DNA from 3 places in the Paenibacillus sp. FSL R5-0486 genome. Region 2 is predicted to be linked to each of the others. Evidence: riboswitches for the same ligand, from Rfam matches in the RefSeq annotation. Region 2 holds a riboswitch; each other region holds the start of a gene.
What was found. A riboswitch is a leader RNA that binds a small molecule or an ion and turns the genes downstream of it on or off. The one in region 2 is predicted to bind thiamine pyrophosphate.
Positions count from the first base shown of each region.

Region 1: linked by a shared signal. The riboswitch ahead of tenA (thiaminase II) and the one ahead of MKY01_RS04690 (ECF transporter S component) in region 2 are both predicted to bind thiamine pyrophosphate.
Region 3: linked by a shared signal. The riboswitch ahead of MKY01_RS02415 (ABC transporter substrate-binding protein) and the one ahead of MKY01_RS04690 (ECF transporter S component) in region 2 are both predicted to bind thiamine pyrophosphate.

Region 1 covers NZ_CP150237.1:3,704,146-3,708,414, reverse strand. The annotation lists gene MKY01_RS16430 (zinc-dependent alcohol dehydrogenase) at 1-1,090, shown strand, start outside; gene MKY01_RS16425 (hypothetical protein) at 1,122-1,322, shown strand; gene MKY01_RS16420 (spore coat protein) at 1,334-1,630, shown strand; gene tenA (thiaminase II) at 1,841-2,500, opposite strand; TPP riboswitch at 2,617-2,714, opposite strand; gene MKY01_RS16410 (endo-1,4-beta-xylanase) at 2,921-4,269, opposite strand, start outside.
Region 2 covers NZ_CP150237.1:1,038,356-1,042,624, reverse strand. The annotation lists gene MKY01_RS04700 (energy-coupling factor transporter transmembrane component T) at 1-230, opposite strand, end outside; gene MKY01_RS04695 (ABC transporter ATP-binding protein) at 205-1,776, opposite strand; gene MKY01_RS04690 (ECF transporter S component) at 1,777-2,370, opposite strand; TPP riboswitch at 2,600-2,710, opposite strand; gene MKY01_RS04685 (copper amine oxidase N-terminal domain-containing protein) at 2,876-3,829, shown strand; gene MKY01_RS04680 (pectate lyase) at 4,011-4,269, opposite strand, start outside.
Region 3 covers NZ_CP150237.1:505,453-509,721, forward strand. The annotation lists gene MKY01_RS02400 (ABC transporter ATP-binding protein) at 1-169, opposite strand, end outside; gene MKY01_RS02405 (ABC transporter permease) at 207-965, opposite strand; gene MKY01_RS02410 (thiamine-binding protein) at 965-1,255, opposite strand; gene MKY01_RS02415 (ABC transporter substrate-binding protein) at 1,480-2,520, opposite strand; TPP riboswitch at 2,827-2,939, opposite strand; gene MKY01_RS02420 (NAD(P)-dependent oxidoreductase) at 3,083-3,838, opposite strand; gene MKY01_RS02425 (VOC family protein) at 3,856-4,242, opposite strand.

The sequences.
Region 1 (4,269 bases), 2.7 Mb from region 2:
GGTGCCGGATGCGAAGATTGTGAAACCGGACGATATGATCGTAAAGATCACCAGTACCGCGATTTGCGGTTCTGACCTTCATCTTATTCACGGGATGATCCCTAACCTTCAGGAAAACTATGTCATCGGACATGAGCCGATGGGGATCGTAGAAGAAGTGGGCCCTGGCGTGACCAAGGTAAAAAAAGGCGACCGCGTAATCATCCCGTTTAACATCGCATGCGGAGAATGCTTTTTTTGCAAAAATCAGCTGGAAAGCCAATGTGACAATTCCAACGAACACGGGGATATGGGCGCATATTTCGGCTACTCCGGAACGACCGGCGGATATCCCGGCGGGCAAGCGGAGTATTTACGGGTCCCATTTGCTAATTTTACCCACTTTAAGATCCCTGAAAACTGCGAACAACCGGACGAAAAGCTAAGCTTGATCGCCGATGCCATGACGACGGCATTCTGGAGCGTAGATAACGCCGGCGTTAAAAATGGAGATACGGTCATTGTGCTCGGCTGCGGCCCGGTCGGACTCCTGGCCCAGAAGTTCTGCTGGCTGAAAGGAGCTAAGCGGGTCATAGCCGTCGACTATGTCGATTACCGCTTAAAGCATGCGAAGCGAACAAACAATGTGGAAATAGTAAACTTCGAACAGGATAAGAATATTGGGAACACTCTCAAGGAAATGACCAAAGGCGGCGCCGATGTTGTCATTGATGCGGTAGGAATGGACGGCAAGATGAGCGATCTTGAATTTCTAGCCAGCGGTATGAAACTGCAAGGCGGCACCATGAGCGCATTTATCATTGCATCTCAGGCTGTTCGCAAAGGTGGCACCATTCAAGTCACTGGGGTATACGGCGGACGTTATAACGGATTCCCGCTCGGTGATATCATGCAGCGAAACGTGAATATCCGTTCCGGACAAGCTCCGGTCATTCACTACATGCCATACATGTACGAGTTGGTTACGTCTGGCAAAGTGGACCCTGGCGACATTGTTACGCACGTCATTCCGCTCAGCGAGGCCAAACGGGGCTATGAAGTGTTCGATACAAAAACGGACGATTGCATTAAAGTCATCTTAAAGCCTTAAATATGAATAGATACATGGGAGGACAATCTGAATGGATTCCACATACGCTTTGCATGAGATGCTCGAGGTACATGAAATAGCTGCGTTCAAGACGGTTTGTATGACTAAATCCAAGACCATGCAAGCTCTGGTAACCGACCCGGAGCTCAAGCAAATTTTGCAACAAGATGCGATCTTATCACAACAGCAGCTTCAGGAGCTCGGTGGAGTGCTGTCTAAAGCGACTGTATAGGAGATAAAAAAATGAACCCAATATTAGAACACATGACTGGTCTTAATACGCTGACCGATGACGTGATCGCAATGGATTTTTTGATGAACGCCAAGAGCGGTGTCAGAAACTACGCCATGGCTGTGACCGAATGTGCCACCCCCGAAATCAAACAAATTTTGATGAAACAGCTCGATGAAGCCATAGATTCTCATGAAAAGATATCAAATTACATGGTGCAGCATGGTTTATACCACCCTTACCATATTGCAGAGCAAATTCAGCTCGATCTGAAAAACATTCAGACTGCTATGAACATTCCGTCCTGACACCCTTTTTGATTTTAGCCAGAGACTTCAGAGAACAAAATGTCCCTGTGTCAAGAATTTCAACAATGAAAAAAGGCGGATACTATCCGCCCTTTTTTTGGCATCGTCACGAAACACGCTTATTGCAAGCGTTCCTTTACGTATTCTACTTATTTCTATCCTGAGACTGTTTATGGCCGCTGCTCTCTACTTTAATTGACTACAGTGAACTTAAGGCTCCAGCTTCCATGACATTTCCCAAAAATCAAGCTCAAAGCGACTGCACATCACGAAAATATCCTCCATCCGTTGGTACGTTCCCTCGCTACAGCCTTCTAATAGCTTATCAGTTAACGTCACTAGGGATTGATTGTTGCTGTTGTATTCAGAGGAAGCATATCCTGTGATCCACTCTCCGTAAAAAGGATGATCAGCTGCACCTGGCTTTTGGGCAAGGACTTGACCAATCTCTGCATAGCTCCATGAGCAGGCCAGAATGGATACAAGTACCTCTGCTATGCCACCCGCATGGGAAACAGAGAGCATATAGTTAGTATAGGCTGCATTTTTCAGGGCAGGTTTTACCTGGAAAACATGATCCTCTGTAATTCCTAATCGCTCCATATAAGAACGATGAATTTTCATTTCACCATTCAGGATGTTATCTACGTTTTCACTAAAAAACTGCATCAATTTGGGGTCGTGCGACTTGACAATACCTAGTGCAAATACGCGGGCATAATCGAACAGGTACAAGTAGTCTTGCAGCAAATAATAACGAAATTGTTCGACCGGTAAGGAACCATCTCCGATTCCTTTAACAAAGGGATGCTCAAGACATTCCTTCCACACAGGCTGTGCTGCCTGATATAGTCTCTCTGAAATAGTCAACATGTGTTCCTCCAATTCATAATGTACGTATTTAAAAACAAAAAAACGAAACATCCATAGGATGTTTCGCAGACAAATACACTAAAACAAGGGGGTTCGCATGAGCTACCCAAGTACAGTGTTTCATCGTTGCATCCCTACGTTGGCATTATCCAAATCAGGTAAGGTCGGTTTAACACCCTCTCAGCCGGTTAAGGCTCCCTCGCAAACGGTTGTATGTAGTTGATTACTATCTTATTCCCATAAAAGAAAAAATAACATCAATTTAGTATATCAAGGGCTGTTAAATATAGTCAAGGCAGATTGTATCCTCCCTCATCACCTTCGGTGACGTATGTAAACGATGGAAACCATCACAACAATGGTTGAGTTTCAGCCACTGTTATGATGGTTTCTATTCTTGCAACTACTGCCGATGGTTTAATGCCCGAGTTTGTTCTTTCCGACAAAAGTGAGTATTCCGTACTGGGAAGTATTTCTCCAGCTCTCATTGGTCGTATCATTCCACTTGGCTACGCTCTGCTTACCTCCGCCCTGGTTGTCGTTAATTTGGAGCTCGAAACCGAGAACATTTCCTGCTTTGGGCGTCAATGATTGTAAATGAATTCTGGCTTCTACGAGATATCCTTTATTTGTTTTCTTCACAGCACTTACAAGGCGTCCAGGTGAGGCACCCCCTGCAAAGGTTCCCACATTGTCTGCACTGATTCTGAACTGGGCATCATCATATTGAAAATACGGTGTGCGCTGGTGATTCTCGTCCAGGAAAATCTCAACCGAATCCTGATCCCATGGGTTGATACTATCTGTAATGATGTTTGGATCAGTGACGTCGATCAGCAGGTATAGATACTCACCTGACCACATTGCGCGAGCCACTGCCTCTGCACCTTCGCTCTGGTTCAACCGTTTTACTTCAAATGGTGCAGCCTTATTCCATGATGTGTCTTTCTTCCCATCAATCTGAACAATCCCTTGCACAGCTTGTGCAGATTTGGGCATAGGGGCGAGTTGAATCACGCCGTATTTGCTTGTATCCTGTTCCTGAGATTGTGTTCGATCATTCCAGTACAGTGGATTATAAGGTTGTGTCCCACTTGAACCGCCATCAGTCACACGGATATCCAATCCGGCTTCATATTCTGATCCGACTTGGATACCACCCCACGGAATGGACAATTCAACCTGATATCCGGCTTTGGTCTCGCGTACACGATATGAACGCTGCTCCACGCCCTCAGCTATGCCCGACCGCTTAATGATTACATGTCGGTCATCTACTTCATATGAAGTGGTCTTGCCATTATTGAGATCAACAAAAATATCTACTTTGTCATTCACATCTGCCTTCGCATTCTGAACATCCACGAGGATATACAGGTTACTATGATCCCATAAGGTGCGGAAACTGGCTGATCCCGAAGAGTCACCCTTCAGTGGAGTAGACACCGCTTTGTTCCAGAGCGGATCTTGTGACTGTTTTTTGATATCCGGTTTACCCGAAAGTGAGGCGGCTCTCTGTGTCAACACAGGCAAGCTGGATTCATCCACGAGTCCCCAATATGCTTTTTTGGCATTCAGGGCTGAATCAAACAGCATAGCCTGGTTGTTGTAAGACTTCTCATCTTGGAGTCCCCATAAGGTAACTGAAGAAATGTGATCTTTGTGTTTTTGGTACAAATCCAACAGTTCCTTATATCGATACGCCTGCTTTACCGCAACTTCATCGGACATCTCTTCACCAAATGGAATTCCGCTATCCACATCCA
Region 2 (4,269 bases):
GTAGACGTCGAGATAAACACCAGAATGAATGGTGATGCGTACAGTATCAATCTGTACCACGGATGACCTGTCCAGCACAGTAATAACATCATCGCCATCGCAACGTTGGTCATTACATTCAGATTGTGAATGAGGATAACGATGACAAACATCATCGTCAGAATGATCATCTTTAATCCCGGATTGACGTTATGAAGCCAGGTTTCACGGTGAGGAAACGACAGTTGCATCAGATAACCTCCCCTCATCTACCATCCAGATTCGGGTGCAATATCTTTTTACGATTTCACGATCATGGGTAACCATAACAATGGCTGTTCCCTCTCTCCGCAATTGCTCCAGCTGTGCTAACATGGCAAACGTATTGCGGGCATCCTGTCCAAAAGTAGGTTCATCCAACAGCAGTATTCGCTGCTCTCTCACCAGTGCAGAGGCAACGCTCAAGCGTCGTTTCTGCCCCATCGATAATTGGTAGGGATGGCGCTCGGAGAGGGCTATTAGCCCAAATTGATTCAACATATGATCAGTCCTGACAAGTCTTTCTTCCGTTGTCAGCCTGCCCCCCAGCAATGAGAATTCCACTTCTTCCGCGACCGTGTTGGTCACAAATTGAAACTCCGGGTTCTGAAATACAAACGCAATTCGATCTGCAAGCTGCTCCGTTTTGCCAGAAGGCTGACCGTCCACCTCATAATGACCTGTTGTTTTCAGGATACTCATCAGAGATAACAACAATGAACTCTTGCCAGCTCCATTAGCTCCGACAATACCAATCCAATCCCCATGCCATACTTTGGCCTGTTCTACCTGAATGAAGGGTGTTTTCCCACGCCATCCGGTGAACTGTTGCAAGTCCAGTGCAGGCAGATAGCCGGGTGATACAGGTGATAAGGATGAGACGTGAGAGATGAGGGATATACCCGGTGTATCGGATAAGCCAGACGATTGCTGTGCTTCCAAACTTGAGATGCCGTGGTCCACACACACTTGAAGCTCTCCAGAAGTACTTCCCTCTTCTTCCTTAGTTGCCTGCTCGTGCTCATCCCACACACCCGGATACCAGATTCCATAAGCCTTCAGCTTGCCCCGTTCATCTGTAAATACCTGCTGTGCTGGCCCATCCGCCACAATCTTTCCTTCAGGTGATAATACAATGATGCGGTCGACCATATCCACAATCTTGTTTATTTTGTGTTCAACGATGATGATCGTTTTGTCACTGGCGATCCGTTTGACGGTATCCCATACCTGGGAAGTCCCCTCATCATCCAGAAGTGCAGTGGGTTCATCCAAAAACAATACCTCCGGGTCCATGGCAAGCATCGAAGCAATCGCAAGACGCTGCTTCATCCCCTGAGACATGGACTGGATCAATACACGATTCTGTTCAAAGGATAACCCCACTTGTTTCAGATAATATTCAATCAGAGCAGGCATCTCTTCACGCGGAATATTTCGGTTTTCCAGAACAAATGCGATCTCTTCATCCGTAAAGGACATACAGAACTGGGTATCCGGATCTTGAAAGACCACTCCTGCTTGGGCGGGAACCTGAATATCATCACATTTCATCGGAATCTCAACCGAACGGGGTATCAGACCGCTCAGAATTTGCAATAACGTCGATTTACCGGAGCCACTTGGGCCAAGCAACAGCACTTTCTCCCCTTGACGCACAGAAAGAGACAAGCCTTGAAATATCAAGGCTTCCTCTCCCGGGAACTTGCATCTTAGATTTGTCACACTTACCGCTTGCGAATTTTCCTCTCCGCTCATCTAATCCAGCGCCTCATAATCTTGTTTGGATACCGGTCTAAGTGAGCGCGTTACACCAGTCAGTTCCAATGCTTTGGCGAGATAATAAGCGAACACTCCAGCAATCAAGATGCTTCCAATGAAGCGGAATCCGATAAATAACGTGTAGTTCCAGGCCGAGAGTGAATCAATATACCCGTACTGGTAATCCAGCAAAAGCGAAGCCGCTGCGGCTCCTATGGCTGCAAGACAGGTGACAAACAGATTGGTTTTGCGATACAAAAATGCGGCGAAGAATATCTCGGCTCCCAATCCTTGCAACAGACCGTATACAAGTGTGGACATGCCCCATTCACTACCCAGAAAAGCACTTACCGTTGATGCCGCAACTTCGGCAAGAATAGCCACGCCTGGTTTACGAATGATAACAAAAGCAAACGTGCCCGCCATAAACCACATGCCGTAGATCATCTGCTCCGCATGAACGCCAAATGGTTTCATCAAGTCATATGTAGGTCCCCATATCTTGTAAATCACCCCAAACACTACTGCGATCACGATGGTTACCAGAATATCCGTTAGTTTCAATCGCTTGTTGCCTGCTTTTGTTGCCATTTTCTCTACGTCCTTCCTTTGTTCCCTGTGGGGGTTATCAAAATAAACGAAAAAGCCTCCCCGGTTCCGGGCAGGCCTTACGTACAGTGTACAATCCTCACAATGATGTATTGGATGGATGTCGAAAATACGGAATATCAACCAGCCCCCCTCCGTCATGGCAGATACACCACCACAGTTCAAAGAGGTCTGTTGTTCATCCACGTTCATTCCCACAATTCACCCTTACATATCGCAAATCCATGTTCTCTACGCTGGCATTACCCAGATCAGATGTACGGTCAGCGGCACAAGGCCGCTCTCTCAGCCCAACTTCATTGAGCTCCCGGTTCACTTATTTCATTGCTTCTAATGTACATCAGATGGGTATTTGTGGCAATCCCTAGAAAAATCATCATGCTTCATTTGGGGTAACAGGGGAAAGAATCTGATGGTTCACTTTCCATAATATGAAACATTTAGGTTATGTAGTCCGTCTTAAACATTAGAAGGGAGATTGATAGTGATGAAAGATTACAATTCTGTTTGGCAGCTTAAAACATGGAAAATGGTCCTTGCCGCTTCGATACTCACCGCAGGCACGGCACCTGCCTTACTCTCATCCACTGTGGCGGAAGCCGCAACAACTAAACCTAAACCGACAGCTTATATTAACAATGTTCAAGCTCAATATGATGTTGTCATACGGCAGGGTATTACGTACGTGGCATTGACGGAGCTTCAATTCCTCGGCAACTATACGTTTGGTTACAATAACAAAACAAAAGAGATCAGCATTAGCACAGGCAGCGATAAGTATGTCCTTACACCTAACAGCAAAACAATGAAGAAAAACGGTCAGAATGCGACATTATCCTCAGCGCCGATTCTGGTGAATGGTAAAGCGATGCTTCCGCTCCGTGCCATCGGTGAAGCTTTTGGTGCCAAGGTGCAGTGGAACCAGAAGGCCAAGGAAGCCTACATTTACACTACCGATGCTACGATTGTAAAAGAATATAACAGTTCCGATCTGACTGTGGCGCGTGAAGCCGCACTGCATCTGCCACGCTTCTCTGAACTGGGACAAGCACGTCTGGACATTCGCAACCCTTTGGGTCCAGTGGATTCATCCATTGAATACATTTTTGAACAAGACAAAAAAGATCGTTTCTTCGTTGTTGAGGATAACGATCTGATCAGTTATTATATCCTTAAAAATGGAAGTGCACTGCTACAATGGCAGGCTAACATCAGCAAAAATGCCGGAACCATCGGTGACCTGTTCTTTATTAAAAACAAAGCCGTTGCTGAAGCAGGGACTCGTCCTTCCGTAACAGGTCAAACACTCGTATCATTTAAGTACTCTCGCATGCTTGAAGAAACCTCTTACGAAATCATGAACAAATTGGACTCTATTGATACCGGTTCTGTTGTCCCCGAGAAAGGCAAAGTCATCGTTGAAGTTCCGGGAGAGCAATAATTTGAGCATCCTCTATAAAACATTGCTCAGCAGAACTATACTATGACATCTGCATTACAAAGAGCGTCCCACAAAGTCATTGTAACAATGACCTTGGAACGCTCTTTTTGGCGTTATATTTTAACTTCAAATTACAAGCAGAGCTTAAACTTTTACCAACTCCAGCGATTCAATCTTCTGTCTAATATTGCGTGTTCCCAGACTGGCTCGTTTTCCCTGAAGCAAACCCCTTGAACAACGTTGGTACTTTGGAATAACGGGTATTCGTAATTTTCCCTTGTGATGTGCTGCTGTCTGTACGCATAATCGAATCTTTTACATTGGAAATGTTGGAGTTATCCAGCGTCATGTTAACTGCAAAGGAAGTTCCACCATTTTGGCGAACCAGTTTGCCAATATCATCTGCACGGAAATTTTTGATGTTAATTGTTCCAGCTGCA
Region 3 (4,269 bases), 530 kb from region 2:
CACGGAATGATGCATGAACATTAACAACGTCCAGTGCAGGTGGAACCGGAGCAGGAGTCGTGTTGGCAGGTCGATCAGGCGTAGCCGAGTTAAACTTTTCACCGTGCGTTGGCTCCATTACACTTGCTCCTCGTCCAGGCTGGACTTGTTCATCCTGTTGCAGATTCATATGGTCATCACTTCCTAATATACAGATTACTTCTTTACTACCGCTTTTGTGGCCGCCAGCGCACGAGCAGCTTCTCCAGCAGGGCAATGAACAGGAAGAGCAGCAAGCTGAGCGCGACAATAATCATGATCGCCACGAATAGGCGGTCCGTACGATAAGCCGACTTTTGCAACATCATATAATAACCAATACCCTTGTCTGCACCAATCCATTCGGCGATGATGGCGCCCATCACGCTATAGGTAGCGGCGATTTTGACACCGGAGAACACGGATGGCAGCGCATGGGGGAGCTCCAGCTTCCAGAAGATCTGATGACGTTTCGCACCAGCCATGCGCATATAGTTCATCATCGCCGCGTCAGTACGGGTCAAGCCATCCATGGCCGCCACTGCAACGGGGAAGAAGCAGACCAGAATGATTGTAATCAGCTTGGGCAGTAGCCCGAATCCGAACCAGATTAACAGGAGCGGCGCGAGCGCGATGGTCGGAATATTTTGACTAAGAATAAGTAAAGGATACAGGGCTGACTTGAGAAAAGGGACCAAATGCAGTACCATCGCAATCAGTAATCCAACCGCTGTTCCAGCGGCGAATCCAATCAGCGTTAACTGAATGGTTGCGGAAGCGTGCATGCCAAGCCGTTCGGCCTGGGTTGCCGCTTCGCGGGCGATGTCGGACGGTGAAGGCAGCATCCATTTCTCAATATGGAAGAGGGAGACGGCTCCCTGCCATATCGCTATAAAGAGAATAACCGCCACAATGGGCGGCCATACACTTTTGAAATAGGCAGGCATTAGCGATACTTCTCCGTCAGGGTATCCATGCTGAAGCCGGTAGGGCTATGGGCGATTTTGATCTGGGAGATGATGCTTGGGCTGCCAGCCTCCACGAGTACCTCGTGCATTTTACGGACAACTTCCAGCAGTTCCTCTAGTTCCCCCTCCATCGTGGTGTCGAGCGCGTTCACCTGATATTTCAGGCCGGATTGCTGAATAACTTCAATGGCGCGATCAACGTAAGGATAAGAGTTCTCGCCATTTGGCGTTTTCGGGATAACCTGAATACTAAGTAGTGTGCTTGCCATGAGAGATCACGGCTCCTTTCGTGATATATAAAATGAACTAATGACTGTTACACTTGCCACTTCGATGACAGAATAACCTTCCAATCGCTGTTATCCCCAGATTTTTTTGATTCCCTTTCTCTAAAGGGAAAATCCGGTGATAAAGGCGACCGCTTCGCTTTTTCACGTTATTTCTGTCCTCTCCGTCCTCGTGTAAAATTTAAGTTCGTTTTATATGAGAAATTTTATTGGGGTAAGAACTCGTTCGTATATGCCGTGCTCACATCGATCTGTTCATCCAGCAGTTTTTTGCTAAACATCCAGTCGGTGTAGTTCTGCCACACTTCCTGTTTTTGCTCACCCCAGCGCGGGGCGTCATCCGTGTATTTCGGACTGAGCCATTTCTGGCTTGCCAGTACGAGGTCCTTGTCCAGATCCGGTACGGCCTTGATCAGAATGTTTGCTGCGTCTTCGGGATGATCAATTGCGTATTGATACCCTTCGGAGGTGGCTTTCAGGAATGCTTTCACCAACTCAGGGTCGTTTTGGATCGTCTGCTCGTTTGTTACGAGGACAGGCGTGTAGTAATCCAATGCATCTGAATAATCCTTCACATATAACATGTCGATGGGCTCCCCGCGCAGTTCGGCTTCAATACCCGTCCAGGCGTAGAAAATCCATGCAAAATCAATGTCCCGTTTTACTGCGGTGAAAAAGTCGGCGTCACCCATATTAATGTTTTTGACTTTGGATACATCGGCTCCGTCGCCTTCCATAATGGATTGCATCACGGCTTCTTCGACTGGGGAACCCCAACCGCCATAGGTTTTACCTTCAAAATCTTTCGGTGACTTGATATTCCGATCCGCCGGAGCAGCGAACCCGGATGTATTATGCTGAATAACTGCTGCGATGGATACCAGTGGAACACCCTGTGTGCGGGCTTGAGTTACACTCTCCTGATAACTTACGCCAAAAGGCACTTCATTGGAGGCAACCATTGTATCTGCGCCACCGGCACCTGGTTGTACAATCTCCACGTTCAAGCCTTCGGCCTTATAAAAACCTTGATCTACAGCTGCATACAGGCCTGTATGATTCGTATTTGGTGTCCAGTCGAGCACCACTTTAATATCTTTCAGGGCGGCAGTGTCACCTTCGTTGCTGCTTTCCGTATTTGTGTTGCCGTTCTGCCCAGCTGGGGCAGCTTCTTTGCCACCACATGCGGCTACAGTCACCATAAGCACGCACAAGAGCAACAATCCCATCGTTTTACGCCATTTCATCTGTGGTCTCTCCTTCGGTATGTCCGGCCGATTGGCACGGGGTACTCCTTGGCTTCATATCCAATCATCTTGCATAAATCGACAGATTTATACCAGTTGAGATCCGGATGACGTTATTTTTGAATAAGTAAAACGTCCATCGATGTCATTCAAGGAAGCCAGACTGCGCTTAGCGGCAGTTTTTCTTGCAATATCAGGAAGGTGATGCTTCCAAACTTATACTTTCTGATAGTAACAAAAAAAGCGCCCCGTATTCCGGGACGCGTGCAGGCGTTAGAGAGGTGGCGTTCAGCCATAGGGCTGTGCCATTTCGATATACTCCGATTCCTACGCTGGCATGATCCAGATCAGGTCTAAGGGTTAGTATCTTGGTGGGATACACTCTCAGCCGGCCAATTCCGACTCCCCTGGGAAACTATGAAGTTACGGGCATTACTAGGTGTAATTATAGGCCAGAGGGTAGGACCTGTCCAGTCATGAACTGGATAGGGACACGTATAAGTTATAAACAGGCCGTTATACATATGTATAACAGCCTGTTTGGATGTGTTATTTTCAATAATTATCGTGGGGAATCATATAAGGCAATCTGACTGAGTGCAAAAGCATCGGATTTTGGGTCATAACCTACCTGTTTCTGAGTGGTTTCCAGATTTAATCGTTTAAACCGATTATTCGAGATCCCATGCAGTATGGTGAAGGGTTCCAGATCGGTAGTTGTAATTGCTTTGAACATCAAATCACACAAGTCAGCCGGACTAATATACGCGCTCATATCCCTTGCCTCCAGCACGGGTCCGTCCGGTTGAAAATCATCATATGCACCTATACGTATTGCTACACTTTGTAAACCTTCGGTATACGCAAAATAGGAAGCGAGCGATTCTCCAAAACATTTGCTAACCCCGTACAAATTCCGTGGGCGTGTGGGCATGTCCGGATAGACTTGAGCATCAATGGGATACCCCTCAATCGTCTGTGCACTGCTTGCAAGAATGACTCTTCGTACACTTTGGTCTTTAGCTGCACGGAATACATTAAATGTGCCTTTGATATTGATGTCCAACAACGATTCATAAAATCCGGCATTCGGGGAAGGATCTCCAGCCAGATGTACAACCACATCCATGCCTTCGCAAGCACGCTGACAGGCTTCGGGGTCTGTCACATCCAGTGTCATGATCTCATGGCTGGTCCCTTGATACGTATGCAGTCTGTCGATATTTAAATCCGTTAGTCGCAGGCGAAATGCTTCTGACAAGTGTTGGGACAAGTCACGTCCAATTTTTCCGGCTGCGCCAGTAATTAAAATGTTCATGAAATCAGCTCCAATTCTTAGCGCTGGAAGAACTCAATCCATTCCTTTTCAGGTCCATAGATGAAGAAATAGCGGTAACCGTTAGGCAGTGTGATAATCTCTCCGTCGATAAATTCGGCTTCGGTGGATTGAATGCGTTTGTACTCAGAATCAAGATCATCCACGTGGATCGCAAAATGGTGCACCGTACCTTCAGAAGGCAGCTTGTCGCTGTATCCTTGAATTAACTCAATCTCAGTCTCATTACTTCCATTGAAGCCAAGGAAGGCGAGCTGAATGATACCGTTGGTATGGGTCACCCGGTCTTTCAATTCAAGACCAACGATCTCCGTGTAGAAACGCAGCGTGGTCTCCAGATCACGAACGGCAATGCCGACGTGGTCAATGCGCTTTTGAAAACTCACAATCAAAAACCTCCTTATGTAGTGAAT